Regions from separate parts of the Mesorhizobium oxytropidicola genome, predicted to be linked through region 1. Evidence: riboswitches for the same ligand, from Rfam matches in the RefSeq annotation. Region 1 holds a riboswitch; each other region holds the start of a gene.
What was found. Region 1 has a riboswitch for cobalamin ahead of AC0V8S_RS27315 (DUF1636 family protein). Riboswitches for the same ligand answer to the same signal wherever they lie in the genome.

Region 2: linked by a shared signal. The riboswitch ahead of bluB (5,6-dimethylbenzimidazole synthase) and the one ahead of AC0V8S_RS27315 (DUF1636 family protein) in region 1 are both predicted to bind cobalamin.
Region 3: linked by a shared signal. The riboswitch ahead of AC0V8S_RS02030 (aromatic ring-hydroxylating oxygenase subunit alpha) and the one ahead of AC0V8S_RS27315 (DUF1636 family protein) in region 1 are both predicted to bind cobalamin.
Region 4: linked by a shared signal. The riboswitch ahead of AC0V8S_RS18475 (DUF1636 family protein) and the one ahead of AC0V8S_RS27315 (DUF1636 family protein) in region 1 are both predicted to bind cobalamin.

The regions. Positions count from the first base shown of each region.
Region 1 covers NZ_CM149692.1:5,432,922-5,438,023, forward strand. Annotated here, with positions in the region: partial or broken gene AC0V8S_RS27305 (ABC transporter substrate-binding protein) at 1-587, opposite strand, end outside; gene AC0V8S_RS27310 (ABC transporter ATP-binding protein) at 635-1,423, opposite strand; gene AC0V8S_RS27315 (DUF1636 family protein) at 1,420-1,887, opposite strand; cobalamin riboswitch at 1,910-2,115, opposite strand; gene AC0V8S_RS27320 (substrate-binding domain-containing protein) at 2,373-3,362, opposite strand; partial or broken gene AC0V8S_RS27325 (ABC transporter permease) at 3,434-4,484, opposite strand; gene AC0V8S_RS27330 (sugar ABC transporter ATP-binding protein) at 4,484-5,102, opposite strand, start outside.
Region 2 covers NZ_CM149692.1:6,025,613-6,030,714, reverse strand. Annotated here, with positions in the region: partial or broken gene AC0V8S_RS30375 (MFS transporter) at 1-1,141, opposite strand, end outside; partial or broken gene AC0V8S_RS30370 (TetR/AcrR family transcriptional regulator) at 1,262-1,871, shown strand; gene AC0V8S_RS30365 (hypothetical protein) at 1,968-2,951, shown strand; partial or broken gene bluB (5,6-dimethylbenzimidazole synthase) at 3,107-3,616, opposite strand; cobalamin riboswitch at 3,737-3,916, opposite strand; gene AC0V8S_RS30355 (histone deacetylase family protein) at 4,038-4,964, shown strand; gene AC0V8S_RS30350 (exodeoxyribonuclease VII small subunit) at 4,968-5,102, shown strand, end outside.
Region 3 covers NZ_CM149692.1:433,426-438,527, reverse strand. Annotated here, with positions in the region: gene AC0V8S_RS02045 (serine kinase) at 1-452, opposite strand, end outside; gene AC0V8S_RS02040 (PqqD family protein) at 486-917, opposite strand; gene AC0V8S_RS02035 (FAD-binding oxidoreductase) at 1,060-2,154, opposite strand; gene AC0V8S_RS02030 (aromatic ring-hydroxylating oxygenase subunit alpha) at 2,175-3,422, opposite strand; cobalamin riboswitch at 3,538-3,738, opposite strand; gene AC0V8S_RS02025 (DUF680 domain-containing protein) at 4,230-4,427, shown strand; gene AC0V8S_RS02020 (DUF680 domain-containing protein) at 4,501-4,710, shown strand; gene AC0V8S_RS02015 (DUF680 domain-containing protein) at 4,782-5,021, shown strand; one part of gene AC0V8S_RS02010 (IS630 family transposase) at 5,034-5,102, opposite strand, start outside.
Region 4 covers NZ_CM149692.1:3,703,422-3,708,523, forward strand. Annotated here, with positions in the region: gene AC0V8S_RS18465 (cobaltochelatase subunit CobN) at 1-1,492, opposite strand, end outside; gene cobW (cobalamin biosynthesis protein CobW) at 1,511-2,548, opposite strand; gene AC0V8S_RS18475 (DUF1636 family protein) at 2,551-2,979, opposite strand; cobalamin riboswitch at 3,020-3,223, opposite strand; gene AC0V8S_RS18480 (winged helix-turn-helix domain-containing protein) at 3,253-4,452, opposite strand; gene AC0V8S_RS18485 (NADH-quinone oxidoreductase subunit A) at 4,787-5,102, shown strand, end outside.

The sequences.
Region 1 (5,102 bases):
GGAACACCCGCGTCCCCTTGGCATTGCCGACCTTGGCGGTGATATCGGCCAACTGCGCCTTCCAGCTGGAGACGGCTTTTCCGCGTCCGCCTCCTTGCCGAAGATCTTGCCGAGCTTTTCGACGTCGCCATAGAGCAGGTCCATCGAGGCGGCGGGGCGGTTCTTGTCGAGATGGACGCAGCTTTCGGTCAGCACCAGCGTCTTGATGCCGTGCGGGGCGAGCGTGTCGGGCGTCACGTCGCCGCCCGGCTTCATGCCATAGTACCAGCCGGCGAAGAAGAAATCGGGCTCGACGGCGACCAGGTTTTCGAGCGTCGGGTATTTTGGCGCCAGTTCCGGGATGGACCCCTGCTCGGCCTTGAATTCGGGGCCGACCTTGTACCATCCGGTGATGCCGGTAGGCCGACGATCGATGGCTGCAACTTCAGTGCGAAGGCCATCTCGGCCATGTTGAGATCGTGGATGACGGCGCGCTTGGGCGGCGCGTCGAAGGTCAGAGGCTTGCCGCAGCTGTCGACGGTGACCGGGAAGGCGAAGGCCGTCGAGGCCAGCAGCGAGAAGACAAGCGACAAGACGAGACGTTTCACGGATTTTGCTCCTTGATTGAACAGTATCGGATGAAGGATAGGTTTGATCAGGACAGCGGCGCGGCACGGTTCGGAACATCGAAGACCGTGAGTTCGCGGTCCTCGGTGGGATGGCGCAGGCGAAACACGTCGACGCCGAAAATCTCGCGGATCAGCTGTTGGGTCAGCGCTTCGCGCGGTGCAGCCAGCGCATGCAGCCGCGCTTCGTGCATCACCGCGACCCTGGTGGCGAAGGGTGCCACCAACGCCAGATCGTGCAGCACCGCGATCACCGTCATGCCGAAGCCGGCCACGAGTTCGAGAAGCTCGCCGCGGGCGCGCGGGTCGAGATGGTTGGTCGGCTCGTCGAGGAACAGCACTTTCGGTTGCTGTGCGATGGCGCGCGCAAGCTGGGCGCGCTGGCGTTCGCCGCCCGACAGCGAGCCGATGCTGCGGCCAAGCAGCGGCAACAGGCCGGTTCGGCCCAGCGCGTCGACGACAATGTGGCGTTCCTCGCTCTTGCGCCTCAGGCCCGCATGCGGAACGCGGCCGAGTTCGACATAGTCGATCACCGCCAGCCTCGGGTCTGGCTGGTCGGTCTGGCCGACGACGGCGATGTGAAGCGCGCGCTCGGCGGTCGAGATCCTGTCCAGGTGGCGCCCGCCAAGCTTCACCTCGCCCGCAGTTGGCCTGAGCATGCCCGACAGCATGCGCAGCAGCGTGGTCTTGCCGGCGCCATTGGGGCCGATAATGGCAACGCGATCGCCTGATGCCACCGACAGGCTGACGGCGTGGACCAGGTCGCGGCCATTCGCCATCGCGCAGAGGTCGTGCGCTTCGAGAAGCGGCATTGTCATCGGCTGTCACCCGCAAACTTGGCCGGGCCGGGGATACGGGCCAGCGTCTTGCCCGCCAGTCGCGGCGGACGTTGTCCGGAATTGCACCAGCCGTCAGCGAGCGAGGCGTATAGCCTTGCAAATCGCACGAGATCACCGGCGTCGGCCTCGGCGTCGATGGAGCCGAAAAGATAGGAAGCCTTGCCCGGCGCCTGGAAGGCCACCGTCAGCGGCCGCGCGCAGCCCGCCATGCACTCGACGCCTTCGATCGTGAAGCCATGCGCCACGGCGGGTTCATGATGGGCCGAGAGCCGGGAGCGCAAATCGGCGCACAGGCTTTCGCCCGACCTGATGCCGGTCGGGACGTCACGGCAAAGCGTGCACACGATGATGCGATGATCGATGGAGCCGTCCAACTTTCCGTCACTTTCCAAAACTGGCGACGGAAGGATGTTGGCGAGCCGGCCGACAAGACCGACGTCCACGTTTCCTCCCGGCACACCCCGTCCGGTCAACTCAGTGATGGCAGGTCTCCTGGCTCGCGGGTCTCGGCGCAATCCTGCCTTCCCAGCCTTGCCGGCCAGTGGCATTTCGGATCTTGCTCACCGCTTACAGTTGCGGGGGCAGCCACGGTCTCGACCTTTGAGGGTCTCACCGTGTTCCCTTTTCACCCCTTGCCTTTCGGCGCGGGGACCATCACCGGGCAATCGTAGTTTTGCCCCGGACGCATCGCAACGATTCTTTTCGACCGAGCCTGTCACCATCGTGGCACCAGCAGCCTGCGACCTCGTCAGAGAAGGCGCATACAACATCTCCGTCTGTTATGTAATAACAGAACTGTTAAAGACATATCCTCTGCCGCTGTCAATCCCTTGCCACCACCCTTCGAGTGCCGGAGAAGGTTGCGAACGTAGACAGGGCGGGTTCGCGTGAACCCGCCCTGGATCGGATGGTCTACAGGCAGACGGGCTTACTTCCCCGCCAGCGCCTTCGCATTCTCAGCCGTGATCGCGGTGGTCTCCACCGTTACCGTCGCGTCCACCGAAGTGGCGCAGTCGAGCAGTATCTTCTTCGACATCTCGATCGCTTCCTTCGCACCCGTCGGATAGGTGAAGGTCGCCGCCCAGTCGCCCTTGGCGACGGCCTCGATGCCGCCGGCCGGGCCTGGCAGGCCGTCGGTGCCGATGATCTTGACCTGCTTGCCAGCTCCCTTGGCGGCAAGCAACGCGCCGGCCGCCATCATGTCGTTCGAGGCGTAGAGCACCTTGATATCGGGATGCGCCTGGAGCATGGCCGAGAAGGCGGTCTGGGCTTTGTCCGGCACCCAGTCGGCGGCCTGCTCGGCCACGACCTGGATCTTGGCATTCTCCTTGACGCCGTCCTTGAAGCCGTTCAACCGCTCCACTGCCGGCGTCGAGCTCGGCAAGCCTTCCAGCACCGCCGCCTCGCCGCCGTCCGGCAGCAAGGTCTTGGCGGTGTATTTTCCGGCTTCGAGCGCGATCTTGTAATTGTCGCCGCCGATGAAGGCAGTGTAGTCCTTGCCGGGATCGCCGACCGTCTTGCGGTCGAGTTCGATGACAGGGATGCCGGCATCCATGGCGCGCTTCACTGCCGGCGTCAGCGGTGCCGCCTCGAAGGGCGAGATCAGCAGCAGATCGACTTTCTGGGTGATGAAGTTGTCGACCTGCGAGGTCTGCGTGTTGACGTTCCCGGCGCCGTCGGCGATCTGCAGCGTAAAGCCCGGCACCGCCTTGGCGGCCGCCGTCAGCTCGTCATTGACGTGCTGGCGATAGGGCTCGGCATTATTGGCCTGCGAAAAGCCGATGATGAACTGGCCGTCCTTGGCGCAGGCCTTGACCAACGGTTCGGCAGCCTGGGCGGCTCCCGCGATGCATAGGCCGGCGCCTGCCAGAAGCACGGCATGAAGCGTGCGCCTCGTTCCTTTTCTCATGGTCTTCATACTCACTCTCCTCCTTGTCGGGCCGGGGGGCCAGATCTTGGTTTGACTTCGACTTTTGTGCCGTCTTCCTCCTAACGACCCAAACCCTCGCGGCGGCGAACGAGGGATTGAAGCACTGCCGCCAGCACGATGATCGCGGCGGTCGCGAGCAACTGCATGGCGGGCGTGATGTTGTTGAGCTGCAGGATATTGGCGAGCGCGCCGAGCATGATGGTGCCGGCGACGGTGCCCACCATCGAGCCGGCGCCACCGAACAGGCTGGTGCCACCGATGACCACGGCGGCGATCGCGGTGAGTTCGTAGCCCATGCCGTCATTGGCGCTGCCGAAATTGAACTGGCCGGCATGCACGATGCCGGCAAGAGCGGCGGCAAAGCCGGTGATGGCATAGACCGAGATCTTCACCATCGATACGGGCACGCCGGAAATACGCGCCGCGCGCTCATTGCCGCCGACGGCAAAGACATAGCGGCCGAAGCGCGTGGTGTTGAGCACGATCGTCGCGATCGCGGCAAAGACGATGAAGACGATGGTGGCGACCGGCACGGTGTTGTTGAACAGCCGCTCGCCGAGGATCGCAAACACCGGCGGTGCCAGGCCCGGCCCGTCGCCATAGGAAATGTTGATGTACTGGTTGCCCGACACGACCAGCGCCAGGCCGCGCGCCGCCTGCAGGCCGGCGAGCGTGACGATGAACGGCTCCAGCCGGAACCCGGGTGGAGATGGTGCCCTGGATCGCGCCAAAGACGATGCCCATGACGAGCACCGCGAGGATGGTGGGAATGAGCCCGAAACCGCCCGAGATCATCATCGATGCCGTGACGACGCTGGACAGGCCGAGCACCGCGCCAACCGACAGGTCGATGCCGGCGGTGATGATGACGAAGGTCATGCCGATGGCGATGATGCCGGTCTCCGACACGGCGCGCACGATGTTGGCGATGTTGTCGGGGTCGAGGAACAGGATCTGGCCATGCCGGCGCGGTGAGAAGATGATGCCGCCGATCGCCACCACGACCAGGCCGATCAGGCTCTGGAAGCGCACCACCAAAGCGAGCGGATCGCGATGCACCGGTGCCGCAGCAACCGGACCGCTTGCCTCCGAGATCTTCTGTTCAGACATCAGGCCTCCCTGCCATTTGCCGCGTCAAGCACCGTGTGCTCGTCGACGCCGCCGATGAATTCCGCCACGTTGCGCCCTTCGCGCAGCACCACGATCCGGTCGCACAGACCGATCAGCTCCGGCATCTCGCTGGAGGCGACCAGGATGCCGAGCCCTTGCGCCGCCAACTGCCTGAGCCGCGCGTAGATTTCGCCCTTGGCACCTACGTCGACGCCGCGAGTCGGCTCGTCGAGCAGCAACAGCCGGGGATTGCCGAGGATCTCCTTGGCCAGCACCACCTTCTGCTGGTTGCCGCCGGACAGGGCGCCGACAGCGATGTCGGGATTCTTCGGCCTGATGTCGAACTGGCCGAAGGACTGCTTCACCGCATCCGCCTGGCGGCGCGACGACATCAGGCCGAAGGGTGAGATGCGGCGGATGACCGACATGACCAGGTTGAGGCCCACCGCCATTCTCAGCATCAGCCCGCTGCCACGCCGGTCGTCGGTGACGAAGGCAATGCCGGCGTTGCGCGCGGCCTTGATGGAATCGAGTTTTACGGGCCGGCCGTCGATGGCGACCTCGCCTTCCCAACGGCCGGACAGACCGGTGCCATAGAGCGCACTGAGCAGCTCGGTA
Region 2 (5,102 bases), 590 kb from region 1:
GTGGCGAGCGCAATCGTGCCTGATGCCACAGAAACCCAGAACCCGTTCTGGGCGCCGAACGTATCCACCACCGCGCCGGCGGCGAAGAGCCCAGCGCCATGCCAATGCCGATCCCGGCGGTGACCCAGGTGATGCCCTCGGTCAGCATCGCTTCCGGCACATGCCGTTCGATCAGGCCGAAGGCCGTGATGAAGGTCGGCGAGATCGCCACGCCGCTGATGAAGACGGTCAGCGCCAGAAGCGGCACGCTGCTGGCGGTGAGCGGCAGCAGCGTGCCGAGCGCGACCAGGGCGACCGCGATGGCCAACTGGCGCTGCAGCGGCGCTTTCAGGTTGAGCGCGCCGACAATGATGCCGAGCACGAAGGACCCCAGCGCGTAGACGCCGATGACGAGGCTGGCGGCGCCGGGCTGGCCGAGTTCCTTGGTGATCGCCACGGTGCTCACTTCTGTCGTCGCAAAGGTCGCGCCGATGAAGATCAGGGCGAAGGTGATGATCTGCACCGGCCGGAGGCGGATCGCCGAACCGCCCGAGCCATGGCCCGCCGGGCGCACTTGCGGCTCGGTCGATCGCTGCAGGATGAACGCCGTCGAGCCCAAGGCCAGGAACAGCGTGCTCGCCAGCATGCCCGCTTCGGGAAACAGGGCGGCACTCAGGCCCACCGACAGCGATGCTCCGGCGATGTAGACCAGTTCGTCCGCCGCCGATTCGAAGGCGAATGAGGTGTTCATCTCCGGTCGGCCCCGGAAGAGCTCGGTCCAGCGCGCGCGCACCATGGCCGGCATGCTGGGCATGGCCGCCGCCAGCAGCGCCGACACGAACAATGTCCAAGTCGGCCAGTCCTGATTGGCCGCGGCAATCAGCGTGATGAACGCGAGCACGGAGATGATTGTCGTGGGCACGACAACCCGCGTCTGGCCCAGGCGGTCGACCAGCCTTGATATTTGCGGCGCCAGGAAAGCGTTGGCCAACGCGAATGTCGCCGAGACAGCGCCCGCCAGCCAGTATTCGCCGCGCGTCTGCGACAGCATCGCCACGATGCCGATCGGAGCCATGGCGATCGGCAGGCGCGCCATGAAGCCGGCGGCTGCAAAGCCCTTGGCTCCAGGGGCGCGGAAGATTTCCGAATAGGGGTTTTGCATGGCAGTTCCTCGACAAAGGGCGATCTGACAATTACATACGAAGCGTATGAGAAATAGATAGATCATACGTGGCGTATGTCAATTGGCATACGAGACGTATGTGGATAGGGCCAGACGGAAATGCACAGACCCCGCAAGGAAATGATTGCCGAGACGCGCGCCAAGCTGATCGCCGCGGCCCGCCAGGCCTTTGGCACGATTGGTTATGCTGAAGCGTCGATGGATGATTTCACCGCATCCGCCGGACTGACACGCGGCGCGCTCTATCACCACTTCGGCGACAAGAAGGGGCTGCTGGAGGCGGTTATCGCTGAAAATCGACGCGGAAATGGCGGCCCGGGTGAATGAGGTTGCGTCGAGAGCGCCGACCCGCTGGCAACACTTCGTCGACGAATGCACGACCTATATCGAAATGGCGCTAGAGCCAGAAATCCAGCGTATCATGTTCCGGGATGGTCCGGCCGTGCTGGGCGATCCGGCACAATGGCCGAATGCCAGCGCCTGCGTTGGCTCAATGACCGGTCATCTGACCGCGCTGCAGGGGGAAGGGGTGGTCGTCCCGGGCGTCGACCCCGAGACCGCGGCACGGCTGATCAACGGGGCGAGCAGCCAGGCAGCGCAGCGGATCGCCAATTCGAACGACCCCGAAGCGACGTCGAGAAAAGTGGTGGCGGCGTTCAAGCAACTGCTGGAAGGTCTGCTCAGAAAACCAGCTTCGCAACAGAACTGAAATCCCTGTCGGGCGCTCCGCTGGCCACTGCTTACGATTGACAATCTTCGGGGTGAGCGCATCCTCAGCAGCCATCTCTGAGGGGAGATTCGGAGCATGTGGGATTTCGATATCGGCAGGTCGGTGTCCATCATGATGCGGACCTGGCCTTTCATTGTCTTTCGCATGATCATCTATTTCGGCATCACGCTGGCCTATATCGTGGCGACCGGCGCCGGCGCCTCCGTCGGCTATGGCGTCGGCCATATCTCCACCGATCCCGATGGACCGATGTCCTTCGCCCTGTGGGGCGGGGTGGTCGGCTTCGGCATCGTCTCGATCGCCGTCTACTGGATCCGCGAATACATCCTCTACGTCGTCAAGGCCGGCCACATTGCCGTCATGGTCCATCTGATCGATGGCCGGGATGTTCCCGACGGCCAGAACCAGATCGCCTATGCCAGGCAGGTCGTGACGGAGCGTTTCGCCGAGGCCAACATCCTTTTCGTCGTCGACCAACTGGTCAAGGGCGCCATCCGCGCCATCACCGGACTGCTCGGCGGCATCGCCGCCTTCCTGCCCATTCCGGGCCTGAGCGGCCTTGTTTCCTTCATCAACACGGTGATCCGCCTGTCGCTCACCTATGTCGACGAGATTATCCTCGGCTACAACATCCGCATCAATTCGTCCTCGCCCTTCGAGACGGCGCGCCAAGGCGTCGTGCTCTACGCCCAGAACGGCAAGACCATGGTCAAGAACGCCGTCTGGCTGGCGGTCATCATGTGGGGCGTGTCGTTCGTCATCTTCCTGCTGATGCTGGCTCCGGCCGCCGCCATTCTGTTCCTGATGCCTGGGCAACTGGCCGGCTGGGCCTTCGTGCTGGCCATCGTCTTCGCCTGGGCCTTCAAGGCAGCGTTCATCGAGCCTTTCGCGATTGCTTGCCTGATGCAGGTCTATTTCAAGACTATCGCCGGCCAGGTGCCTGATCCGGCCTGGGACGCCCGGCTGGCCGAGGCGTCGTCGAAGTTCAGGGAGTTGAAGGACAAGGCACTGGCCTCCTTCGGCGGCTCGCGCTGGGGCACGGCCGGCGCAACGCGCTGATCGGCGGGCGCGCAGGCGACTGTGTTGAGGTGCGCCACAGCTGACTTGAGCGGTGCCTCGCCTTGCCCGCAAAAGGTCTCGCTCATGATCAGTTCGGGCAGCGGCAGCCGCCGGCCCCAGCCATGTGTCTCAAGGTCGGGTTTCGGCGCGAACTCGGAAACCCGGCCGACACAGAGATAGGCGATCGGCGTTACATGCTCGGGAATGGACAGCAGGCTTTTCAGCGCTTGCGGCTCGATGATGCTGACCCAGCCGACGCCGATGCCTTCGGCGCGCGCCGCCAGCCAGAAATTCTGCACCGCGCAGACCGTGCTGTAGAGATCCATTTCCGGATTGTGCCAACGCCCCAGTGGCGAGCCTTGCGATCGCTGGCGGTCGCAGGTGATGCAGACATTGAGGGCGCTTTCGCAGATGCCTTCGAGTTTGAGCTTGCGGTAGAGCGCCTGTCTTTCCGCCTCGATCGCCGGCAGTTCCTGTTCGCGCGCGGCCAGGAACAGGTCGCGCACCTCCGCCCGTCGCGCGACGTCGCGGATGACGATGAAATTCCACGGCTGCATGAAGCCGACCGATGGCGCATGGTGCGCGGCAAGCAGCAGCCGTGCCAGCACCTCGTCGTCGAGCCCTGTGGGCAGGAAATGGCTACGCACGTCGCGCCGCGTGAACATGGCGCGGTAGACGGCATCGCGCGCAACCTGGTCAAATCCGTCGCCCATAGGAGCGGTCATGGTTTCCGGCATCGCGTGTCCCCTTGCGATTGCAATCCATGTCCTCCGCCTGACCATGCGGATGACGATGCCTGCCAGGCCGGTCTTCTGGCTCGGGATCAACCCGCGTCCGGTGCCTTCCCGTCATCGACAGTGGCATTTACCGGCGCGGTCCCCCTCACAGCGTTGGGCACGCCACGGAATTCAACCGTGTTCCCGATTCTCCCGCTTACAGCGGGCACCAGGCAGTGTCTGCGACCTTACGCTGAAGCGCTGGCGGCGCCAATCCCCGCAGCGACGCCAATGGACGCAGGCGCGATTTTCCCCAGCGATCGAGCCGCAATGCATGGCCATCGCAGCGCCGGGGCACTAGATAGGGAGCATGACAACCCGTCTCTACACCCATCCGATCTTCCTCGAACACATCACCCCGCCCGGTCACCCCGAGCGGCCGGACCGCTTGCGCGCCATCGAGCGCGTGCTCGATGACGAGACCTTTGCTGCGCTTGATCGCGTCAAGGCGCCGGAGGGCGATGAAGCGACCATCCTCTACGCGCATCCCGCCGATTTCGTCGCCCGCGTGCGCGCCGCCATTCCCGAAGAGGGCCTTGCCCGTATCGATGCCGACACCACCGCGAGCCCAAAGAGCTGGCAAGCGGTGATCACCGCGATCGGCGCCGCCAACGCTGCCGTCGACGACGTCTTTGCCGGCCGCGCCGACAATGTCTTCGTCGCCGCCCGTCCGCCCGGCCACCATGCCGAGAAGACCACTGCGATGGGCTTCTGCTTCTTCAACACAGCGGCGATTGCCGCCCGCTATGCGCAGAAGAAGCATGGCGCCGAGCGCGTCGCTGTCGTCGACTGGGATGTCCATCACGGCAACGGCACGCAGGATATCTTCTGGGACGATCCTTCGGTGCTCTATTGCTCGACGCACCAGATGCCGCTCTATCCCGGCACCGGCGCGAAGAACGAGACCGGCGCCGGCAACATCGTCAACGCGCCTCTGGCGCCACAGACCGGCGGCGAGGTGTTTCGCGATGCCTTCCTGTCGCGGGTGCTGCCGGCGCTCGACAATTTCGCGCCCGATTTGATCATCATTTCGGCCGGTTTCGACGCGCATCACCGTGACCCGCTGGCCGAGATCAATCTGACCGAGGATGACTTCGACTGGGCGACCGGCCAGCTGATGCAGCGCGCCGCGCGCCACAGCGGCAACCGGCTCGTCAGCCTGCTCGAGGGCGGCTACGATCTGCAGGGACTGGCATTTTCGGTCGCCGCCCATGTCGGGCGACTGATGAAAGGATGAATGATGGCTGCTGAGACCAACGAAGACGTCAAGGCGATGAGCTTCGAGCAGGCACTCGACGCACTGGAAAAGATCGTCGATGATCTGGAGCGTGGCGACGTGCCGCTCGACCAGTCGATCAAGATCTATGAGCGCGGC
Region 3 (5,102 bases), 2.1 Mb from region 1:
AGGAAGGCACGCAGCGGTGCTGTCGGCTCCCAGGGCGGAAAAGCATCGGGCGAGGTCATCAGTTGGACGCCAATGCGGCGCTCCGGATCGTAGACCTGCCAGAAATCCAGATCGTGAAAATAGTGGCCACGCAGTTCGGCCCCGGCGAGCCGTTCGGCAAAGCCGTATTCGGTGAAATGCGCGTCGCCCCATCGCGCCGGCTCAGGGATGCCGCCAATGCCGGGATGAACGGTGAAGATGCGGCATGTCGATGGCTCCGCCAGGTCGTCCTCTGCCTCCACGAAGGCGTGGCCGAGCGCCTCGGCGAGCACACCGGGAGCGACATGCGCGATCAACTCCAGCCGGGGCAGGCGGATCGTCCGCGCGGCCGGATAATATGCAGCGGCATCTTCAGCGGCGGTGATGAGATGCCGGGCGTAGTCCGGCAAGGTTTCGAGCGTGACGCGCGGCATCCTGCGCCCTCTATCTCAGACCCACCCGGCTCGTCAGGATGCCTGCTTGACCGCCGGCCAGCCGAGGGGTTCCTCGACCTCGTGGATGGGGTCCACGATGATCAAATCGGCGAGGTCGTCGTGAATGCTCACATGGAGCGGCTCGCTCGTGGCGGCAAGCTCGGCAGGCAACTCGCCCGGCAGCGGTTGCGCCGCCGTTTCCGAAGGCACCAGCAAACCCAGTTCGAGCAATTGCGATATGAAGTGTTCGAGTTCAGCCGCGCCGAGTGTCGAACCGCCGGCGGTCAGCCCGATCAGGGCCTGTGCATCGACCCCGGACGAGAGCGCCTGCCAGACCCCGCTGCCGGAATCGGAAAAGCCGAAATATTTGCCGTTGGCAAGGTTGAGCACCACGGCCTCGCCATCGAAGGATTCGAAGACGATGTCCCTGCTCGCAACCGCATAGGCGTCGCAATCACGTGTCATTGTTGCCCCGCTTCGCAATCCCCGCCCACCCGCAGGATCGCGTCCACTGACAACGCCTGTAAACGCTCGGTTCTTCGTTGGCAAGGCAAGCGGTGCCGGCAAGGCGCCGGCCATTCTGGGACCGGCTGGGAGCGCGAGCCGATCACGCCTCGATTTCGAGCGCCGACAGCGGCTTCGAGCAACAGGCGAGGATGAAGCCGTCATCGATCTCGTGATCGAGGATGCCGCCATTGTGGCTCATCTCGACAGCGCCGGAGACTTTCTTCACCTTGCAGGTTCCGCACAGGCCGAATTCGCAGGCTGCGGGGATCCGCACGCCCGAGGCGCGCGCCGTCTGCAGCACGGTCTGGCCGGCGACGCATTCCGCGTCGACGTCCGAAAGCGCGAAGCGGATCGGTGTTGCGGCTTCGACGGGAACAGCCACACTGTCCGGCGCAGCGAACGGCGCCGGGATTTCCTCCACCATCGGTGCGGCAAAGCTCTCCTGGTGGTATTTCGTCATGTCGAAGCCGGCGGCGTCCAGCATGCCGCGCACGGCGCGCATGAAGGGATCCGGACCGCAGCAGAAGATCTCGCGTTCGCGGAAATCGGGTGCCAGCAGCGGCAGCCGGATGGCGTCGATGCGGCCCATATGGCCGTACCAGCCCTCGCGGCTCGACCGCTCCTCGATCATGAAGCCGAGCGACAGGCCCGGCATATGGCCGCCGAGCAGCTCGAGCTCCTTGCGGAAGATGATCTCTTCGGCGCGCCGGGCGCAATTGACGAAGCCGACGTCAGTCCATGGCGCGCAGTCGTTCAGCCAACGCAGCATCGACATCATCGGCGTCACGCCGGAACCGGCCGAGATGAACAGATATTTGGCCGCCGGGTGGCTGTGCAGCGAAAAATCGCCCGCCGGCCCGTAGGCCTTGACGTGCGACCCGGGCACCAGGTGATCGAACATCCAGCGCGTGCCGATGCTGCCGGCCTGCGCCTTCACCGTCACCGCGATCGAGAACGGCCGCGACGGTGACGACGACAGCGTATAGGTGCGCATCAGCGGCCCGTCCGGCGTCGGCAGTTCCAGCGTCACGAACTGGCCCGGCTTGTAGCGGAACCAGGTCTGGTTGTCGGAGCGGAAGGTGAAGGTCTTGACGTCGGGCGCCTCGTCGCTGACGCCGATCACTTCCAGCACCTGCAGCCTGTCGTTCCAGGGCGCCATCTGGTCGAGATGGCGATAGAGGCCAAGATCCGTCATCGCATTCATCCCTCAACCTCTCAAGCAACGCTGCGCAGCGCCGGCCTGCCGTCGTCGGCAAGGCGCGGGCCGATGAAGCGCGCATACCAGTCGACAAACTGGATCACGCCGCCCTCGTGCAACTCGGAATAGGGGCCGGGCTCATAGGCCGGCGACAGGATGCCGAAGGCGTTCTCCTCGACGATGCGGCGATCCTGGTCGTTGGTCTCGGTCCAGACATGGGTGAGCTCGGCAAGATCGTAGTCGACACCTTCGACCGCATCCTTGTGCACCAGCCATTTGGTCGTCACCGCCGTTTCCGTCGCGCTGATCGGCAGCACGCGGAAGGTGACGGCATGGTCGATGAGGATATGGTTCCAGGTCGTCGGGTAGTGATAGTGCATCAACGTGCCGATGCGGTCGGCCGAGACGCTGTCGGAGAGGTTCTTCTTCACCGCCCGCTTGCCGTTCATCGTGTAGCTGACCGCCTCGCGCAATAGCGGCGCCCTTGTGGCGCGGTATTGCCCGGCCGGGTCGATGCGGAACTTGCTCGGCAGGCCGGCCGCCTCGCATTTGGCCCAGTGCGCCAGCATCTCCGGATCGCTGTCGGCGCCTTGCACGCCGGTCACCGTCGGGGCCTCCGGGAAGGTCTTGCACAGCTCCGGGTGATTGCCCGCGCAATGGTAGCACTCGCGGTTGTTTTCCCAGACGAGCTTCCAGTTGCCCTTCTCGACGATCGTGCTCTCGAAGGCGATCTTTGCTTCGCTCAAGCGGTGCGGCTTGAGATAGGGTTCGATCATCGCCCGCATCGGCGCGAAGTCCGCCGGCTCCTTGGCCAGGCAGATGAAGATGTGGCCGGCCACGCTTTCGCAGGCGACCGGCTTCAGGCCGAACTGGCTCTTGTCGAAACCATCGGCCATCTGGCGGGCAAACAGCAACCTTCCGTCCAGCTCATAGGTCCACTGGTGATAGGGACAGACCAGTTTGGCGGCCATGCCCTTGTCGGTGTTGCAGACGCGGCTGCCGCGATGGCGGCAGGAATTGTGGAAGGCATTGATCTTGCCCTGCTGATCGCGCACCAGCACGACCGGATAGTCGCCGATCTGCACGGTGATGAAACTGCCGGGCTTCGGCAGTTCGCAATCATGGCCGATGAACAGCCAGTCGCGATACCAGATCAGCTCCATGTCGAGCTTGAAGAAATCGGGATCCGTGTAGAAGGGCTGCTCGAGTGAGAAACCCTCTCTGCGGCTGTTCAAGAGCCTCAGCATATCGTTGCGCGCATCCATGTCCTGTCCTCTTCGTTCAAGGACTGACTATGGTGGTGATTGAGGAAGGATCGACCGCACGCCGGCTCGCGCCGGATATGCAGCATCCGCCTCTTGACCGCCCACCGCGATCAGTCGAGTTCAACTATCTCGGGCTGGTTTCCGGGCTCTGGAGTGTCCTTGCGGACGGTCGCGACACCTTCCCAGGCTTTCGCCCAGTGGTCTCCCGTTGCGACTTGAACTCCACCACCGTTGCGGGGGCAGCGCCGGACTTTGACCGGCTTCCCAATTCTCCGCCCCGTCGTCACGAAGCGGCACCTGAGATGGCCTGATCTAATCACGACAGCGTTTGCGACATCGGCATGAAAGCGACATCGCATCCATGTGGCGCGACACGCATGCGAAACGATCGGGTCAAGGCGGCAGTCACGAAAATCGTCGCGGTCACGGCTGTACCTGCTGTCAGAATCGACCCGGAACGGGCGCTAAAAAGGTTAACGGTATCGAAAAGTAACTATTAGCAGATTCTAAAATCGAACCGAACGGTTCGTTTCTGTTGACGGTGCGTGCAGGACGGTGTGAACGCTGAGGCTCCGATACAGTTGGTGATCGCAGCGCTGGTTTGCCTAACAGTTTGATATCAAATACAAAAATATATGGCCAGGAAGGCCTTGGCACAATTTCAAGTGGTGGATTCTTGGTCCACACGGAACAACTTCGTGATTGGAAACGGCTGGCTGGTTTTCCCACATCGGGGCTGTCCGAACGACGCGATTTTAATCCCAAGACACGCCGCTAGACGGACAGAAAAATACTGGAGTGCCCAAAATGAAAAAGATTGTTCTCACTGCCGCTGCCCTTCTGGCCATTTCCGGCAGCGCCTTCGCTGGTAGCGACCACTATGGTTCGAATGCCGCTGCAGCCGCGGCTGTCGACAGCCAGCACACCGCTTCGACCAAGAAGTCGGAACCGGCTGCTCAGGCGCCTGTTCAGGGTGCTGACCGCAACCTCTTCGGCAACAACTAACAGCCGATCCCGGCCAATGGCGGGTTTTTCGCCCGCCGCTCCGGCCGACCTCAAGAAATTCAGGAGACCTAACATGAACAAGTTCATCATTGCTGCCGCCGCCGTTCTGGCCATCTCCGGCAGCGCTTTCGCCGGCAGCGACAACTATGGCTCCACCGGCGCCAACCAGGCTGCCGCTGCTTCGAACGACAGTCCGTACACCGCTTCGATCAAGAAGTCGGCTCCCGCCACTCAGGCGACTGCTCAGCAGGGCGCTGACCGCAACCTTTTCGGCAACAACTAACAACCGGTTCGCAGCGGGACGGCGGGCACACCCGCTGTCCCGGCGAAATCCAGAAATTCAGGAGACTTGAAATGAAGAAGATCATCCTTGCCGCCGCCGCCGTTCTGGCCATCTCCGGCAGTGCCTTCGCCGGCAGTGACAATTATGGCTCCAATGCCGCCAACCAGCCTGCGGCGACCTCGGTTGACAACTCGCGTACGGCTTCGATCCGCGGCAACGGCTCGCCCGTCTACAAGCTGCTCAATTCGTCGGGCGACGCGCAGAAGTCCGCGCCTCAGGGCAGCGACCGGAACCTCTTCGGCAACCACTAGAGCGGTTCGCATTTAGGTTGACTTGTATCCGGCGCTTTCGATGTAGTTGTTACATTCATTTGAGGTGACGACGTCGAGGGT
Region 4 (5,102 bases), 1.7 Mb from region 1:
CGGCGGTCATTGCCTCAACGTGCAACTCCTTCGAGAAGGAGAGATACTCCTCCAGTCCCAGCCCATCATTGCCCCGCTCCAGCAAGTCCAACAACGCTCGCGGCGATTGCGGAATCCCCTCAACCACATAACCCTGTTCGCTGAGGTCATGTAGCATGGCGAGCACACTCGACGGGACATCAAGGCCGACCGCATAGCCAGTCCTGCCCGGCGCACTTGGGTAATCCGGGATCAGGATAGCCAGCCTGCGCTCGGCGCGCGGCGTCTCCTGCAACTTGATGAAGGCGGCCACACGGTCGGCCACCTGCGCCACGCGATCCGGTTCCGGCCGGTTGGCGAAGGCGCGGTGGCCAAGTGCCGGATCGACATCGCTTTCGCCCTTGAAGGAAATGGCGCCAGCGAGGATGCGGCCGTCCAACTCGGGCAGCACGACATGCATGGCAAGGTCGGCGGGCGCCAGGCCGCGCTGGTTGTTTTCCCAGACGTCGCGGCGGGTGGTGGCGACGATGACCTGGAAGACCGGCACGCCGGCGCGGTCGAACAGGGTTTCGACGCCGGGCTCAGCACCGGAGGCGAAGGCGGTCGCGGTGATGATGGCGGCGGGTTTAAGTGCGGCCAGTGCAGTTTCGACGAAGGCGAGGGAGATCGGGTCTTTCAGGCTGGAGACGAAGATGGGGACCGGGAGCATGCCGCGCTGGCGCAGTGTTTCAAAAAGGGCGTCGATCGGTGCGACATCGGCGGCGAGCAGCATCGAGCGGTAGAACAGGATGGGAATGACGGGAGCGGCGTTTCCCTCCCCCTCGAGGGGAGGGTGGCCCGCAGGGCCGGGTGGGGTCGGTACGACCGGGTGTGGCGTTTCTTTTGAGTCGGCGCGTTTCGGAGAGGACCCCACCCCCGGCCTGCGGCCGGACCCTCCCCTCGAGGGGGAGGGGAAGACGCCGCGGCTTGGCTCGTAGTAGCCGGCCTTTGGCACTGCCACCGGCTCCACAACGGCAGTATCCCGTCCAGCCAAACTGGCCAGCCTCTGCACCAGCGCATTCATATTCGCCAGACCGCCCTCGCGGAAATAGCCGAGCAGGCTATCCAATTCCTGGCGCGGCAGCGTCGAGGCTTCGATCAGCCTGAGGTCCTCGTCATGGCTCTCACCTGGCAGCAGCGCGAGCTTTATGCCGCGTTCGCGGGCGATCGTGGCCAGCTGGTCGCAGCCATAGCGCCACCAGTCGTAGCCGCCGAGGATGCGCACCAGGATGATCTTGGCATGGCGGGCGACGCTGTCGATCCAGAGGTCGACGGACATGGGATGGCGCAGGTCGCGCAGAGCGGCCAGCCTCATCGAGGGCAACCGGCCGGCGTTGGCCTTCCACGCGGCCGCCAGGCCGGCGAGGTCGCTGTCGGTGAAGGACAAGGCCACGATATCCGCCGGCGTCTGCCGCAGATCGACCGGCTCGGCGAGATCGTCGAGCGAGGCGGAGGTCGTGGTGAGGATATGCATCGCGGCCCGTGTCTGAAATCAGCCGGCGAGTATACGCTCGATCGCCGGGCGGTTCAGCCCCTTCAGGCCGATCACGACGAGGCGCGAGCGTCGGTCGTCCTCGGCGGTCCAGGCGCGATCGTAGTAGTGGTTGACGCGCGGGCCGACGGCCTGCAGCAGGAGCCGCATCGGCTTGCCGCCGACCTCGACGAAGCCTTTCACGCGCAACACGTTTTCCTGTTCGGCGGCGGTGGCGACGCGCTTTGCCAACTCGTCCGGATTGGCGATCGAGGCAATGTCGACGATGAAGGTGTCGAAGTCGTCATGCTCATGGTCGAAGGCGCCGTCATGATGGGATTTGCGGTTTTCGATGTCGTCCTCGACGGCGAGACCGAGTCCGAGCAGTACGGAAGGATCGACCTTGCCGTGTGCTGTCGGCACGATCTTCACGGCACGGGCGGAATGTTCGCCAATGATGGCGTTGGCGCGGGCCGAGCCGGCGGCATCCATCAGGTCGCTCTTCGACAGGATGATCAAATCGGCGCAAGCGATCTGATCCTCGAACACTTCCTCGACCGGGTCGTCATGGTCGAGGCTGTCATCCTGCGCGCGCTGCGCCTGCAGCGCGTCCATATCGTTGGCGACGCGGCCTTCGGCAAGTGCGGGACCATCGACCACGGCGATGACGCCGTCGACCGTCACGCGGCTCTTCACCGTCGGCCACTGAAAAGCCTGGACCAGTGGCTTGGGCAGAGCGAGGCCTGAGGTTTCGATCAGGATGTGGTCGACTTTCGGCGTCAGCGACAGGATTTGATCGAGCGCCGGCACGAAATCGTCGGCGACGGTGCAGCAGATGCAGCCATTGGCCAGTTCGACGATGTTTTCCTCCGGGCAGGTGTCGATGCCGCAGCCCTTCAAAATCTCGCCGTCGATACCGATGTCGCCGAACTCGTTGACGATGATGGCAATGCGCTTGCCGCCGGCGTTTTCCAGGAGATGGCGGACCAGCGTCGTCTTGCCGGCGCCGAGGAAGCCGGTGACGACGGTGCAGGGGACGCGGGAGACGGAAGCGCTCATGATCAATCCTTCAACAGGTCGAGAGGTGGAATGCGGGCAACGAGGCCGCGCTTGAGGGAATCAGGCCGGCCGCGCCATGGAATGAGGCCGTCCGTCGAGGTGGCGAAGAGCTTTGCGCCGGTGACGAGGTCGGCGCCGCTGGTCGCGGTCAGGTCGCCGAACACATAGCTCCAGCAGCCGTCGCGCAGGATCGCCGCACTGAGGCGGCGCTTGCAATTGCCGAGGCATTCGACCGTGCGCACGCGGATATGGTCGTCAGACGCTGCACGGCGCGTGTCATCAGCCAGCAGTTCGCCGGCGCGGGGATGAGCATCTGAGCCGGTTTCGTCACGGCAGGAAGCGCAGACGATGACGGTGACGCCGGCCAAGGCACCGCCGTCGGCGGACGAATTGTCCGCTGTGCCAGCCGAAAAACTGCTGTTCTGGTCCAAAAAGCCGGGCTCCTTGCCCGGAAACCCGCCGGGCGATCGGATTCTCTTGTCGCAGACGGCAGGTCTCCTGGCTCGCGGGTCATCGCCTTGGGTGCCGCCTTCCCGGGAACATCCCAGTGGCTTTCGGCCTTGGCTCTTCGCTTACAGTTGCGGGGACAGCCGCGGATTTGGGATTTTGTCCCGCACCGCATTCCCTCTTAGCCCCTGCCGTTGCGGGCAAGGGACCATCTGGACCGGATTTAGGCTTTTGTGGGCAGTGGTGTCAACGCGCGGCTACGACATGGCTATGTCGGCCAGCGCCGGGCCCAGACCGCCGGCTGGCGTCACTGCCATGCGTTCGAGCCCAAGCCAGCCCTGCATCTGTTTCAATTCCTCGAACAGTTGCGCGGCGGTTTCTGGCGGTGCGCCAGGCTCGGAGTAGGCGGCATGGACGCGCAGGACACTGGCCGGCCGGTCGGCCTTGAGGTCGACACGCGCCACGATCCGGTCGCCGAGCAGGAAGGGCAGGACGTAATAGCCGTATTGGCGCTTCTCAGCTGGCGTATAGATCTCGATGCGGTAGTGGAAATCGAACAGCCGCTCCGAGCGCGATCGTTCGAACACCACAGGGTCGAACGGCGCCAGCAAGGCGCGCGCCTCGATTTTGCGGGGCAAACGGGCATCCTTATGGAGGTAAGCCGGCTTGTCCCAGCCTTCGACCCGCACCGGCACCAGTTCGCCAGTCTCGACCAGTTCCTCCAAACGCCCCTTCATGTCGGCCGGCGACAGGCGGAAATAGTCGCGCAAATCGCTTGATGTCGCCACGCCATGGGCGCGGGCGGAAATGCGCAGCAATTCGCGATGCGCGTCCTCGGCTGATGGCACCGGCAGGTCGAGGATCGCCGGCGGCAGCACGCGTTCGGGCAAATCATAGAAGCGCTCGAAGCCGCGGCGATGCGCCGTGGTGATGCGCCCGGCCCAGAACAGCCATTCGAAGGCATGCTTGGCATGGCTCCAGCCCCACCAGCCGCCCGAACCTTTCTGGCCTTCCAGCGCCGAGGCGGCGATCGGGCCGCGTTCGGCGACCGCGCGGTAGATCTCTTCTATATAGGCGGCGTGCTCGCGGCCCCATTTGGCCAGGCCCAGATACATCTCGTCGCCTTGCTCGGCGCGCTGCATGCGCCAGCGCATCAGCGGGTAGGTCTCGACCGGCAGGAAGGAAGCCTCGTGCGCCCAGTATTCGAAGACCGTGCGCTTGCGCGTCACGGCGGCATTGTCGAGCAGAGCGAGCGGGTAGGGGCCGAGCCGCGAATAGAGCGGCATATAATGAGCGCGCACCACCGCGCTGACGGAATCGATCTGCAGCAGGCCGGTGCGCGAGAGCACGCGGGCGAAGTGGCGGCGGTCGGGCGTACCGCCAGGGCGAGGGTCGAGAAATCCTTGAGCGGCGAGCGCGATGCGCCGGGCGGTGGCAAGCGAGATCTTTTCCTTCATGCAGCTGTCACTCTAAGGGCGTCCAGGTCGAGGGTCCGATGGGTGATTCCGGCCCATGCTAGCAGGGTTTTGGCGGCAACCCTGTCAGGAGAGAAAAGTGGAGTGAAAAGCGAAGGAAATCAAACAGGAGCGGATCGGACCAGTTTCTCCGGATATGGCGTCCAGGTCCGCGTTTTGAACAAGGTTTGACTTGCTTCGCTGGAAGTGCTGCGCTAACCCTCGCCGCGTTGCAGCATAGGCCCCTTAAAACGGTTCAGCGGTTAATCTGTCACGCTTCCGCATTAAGGTCCGGTGCTGTAATCAAAGTGGATTGGCGCCAACGGAAAGCCGCTGCATGAACGCACTCCTCAGTTCGTACCTGCCCATCGTCCTGTTCATCGGCGTGGCGCTGGTCGTCGGCCTGGCGCTGCTGGCCGCACCGTTCCTGCTGGCCTACCGCAATCCCGATCCGGAAAAGCTTTCCGCCTACGAGTGCGGTTTCAACTCGTTCGACGATGCCCGCATGAAATTCGACATCCGCTTCTACCTGGTGTCGATCCTGTTCATCATCTTCGATCTCGAAGTGGCCTTCCTGTTTCCCTGGGCCGTCTCCTTCTCGAAGATCGGCATGCTCGGCTTCTGGTCGATGATGGTGTTTTTGGCAGTGCTGA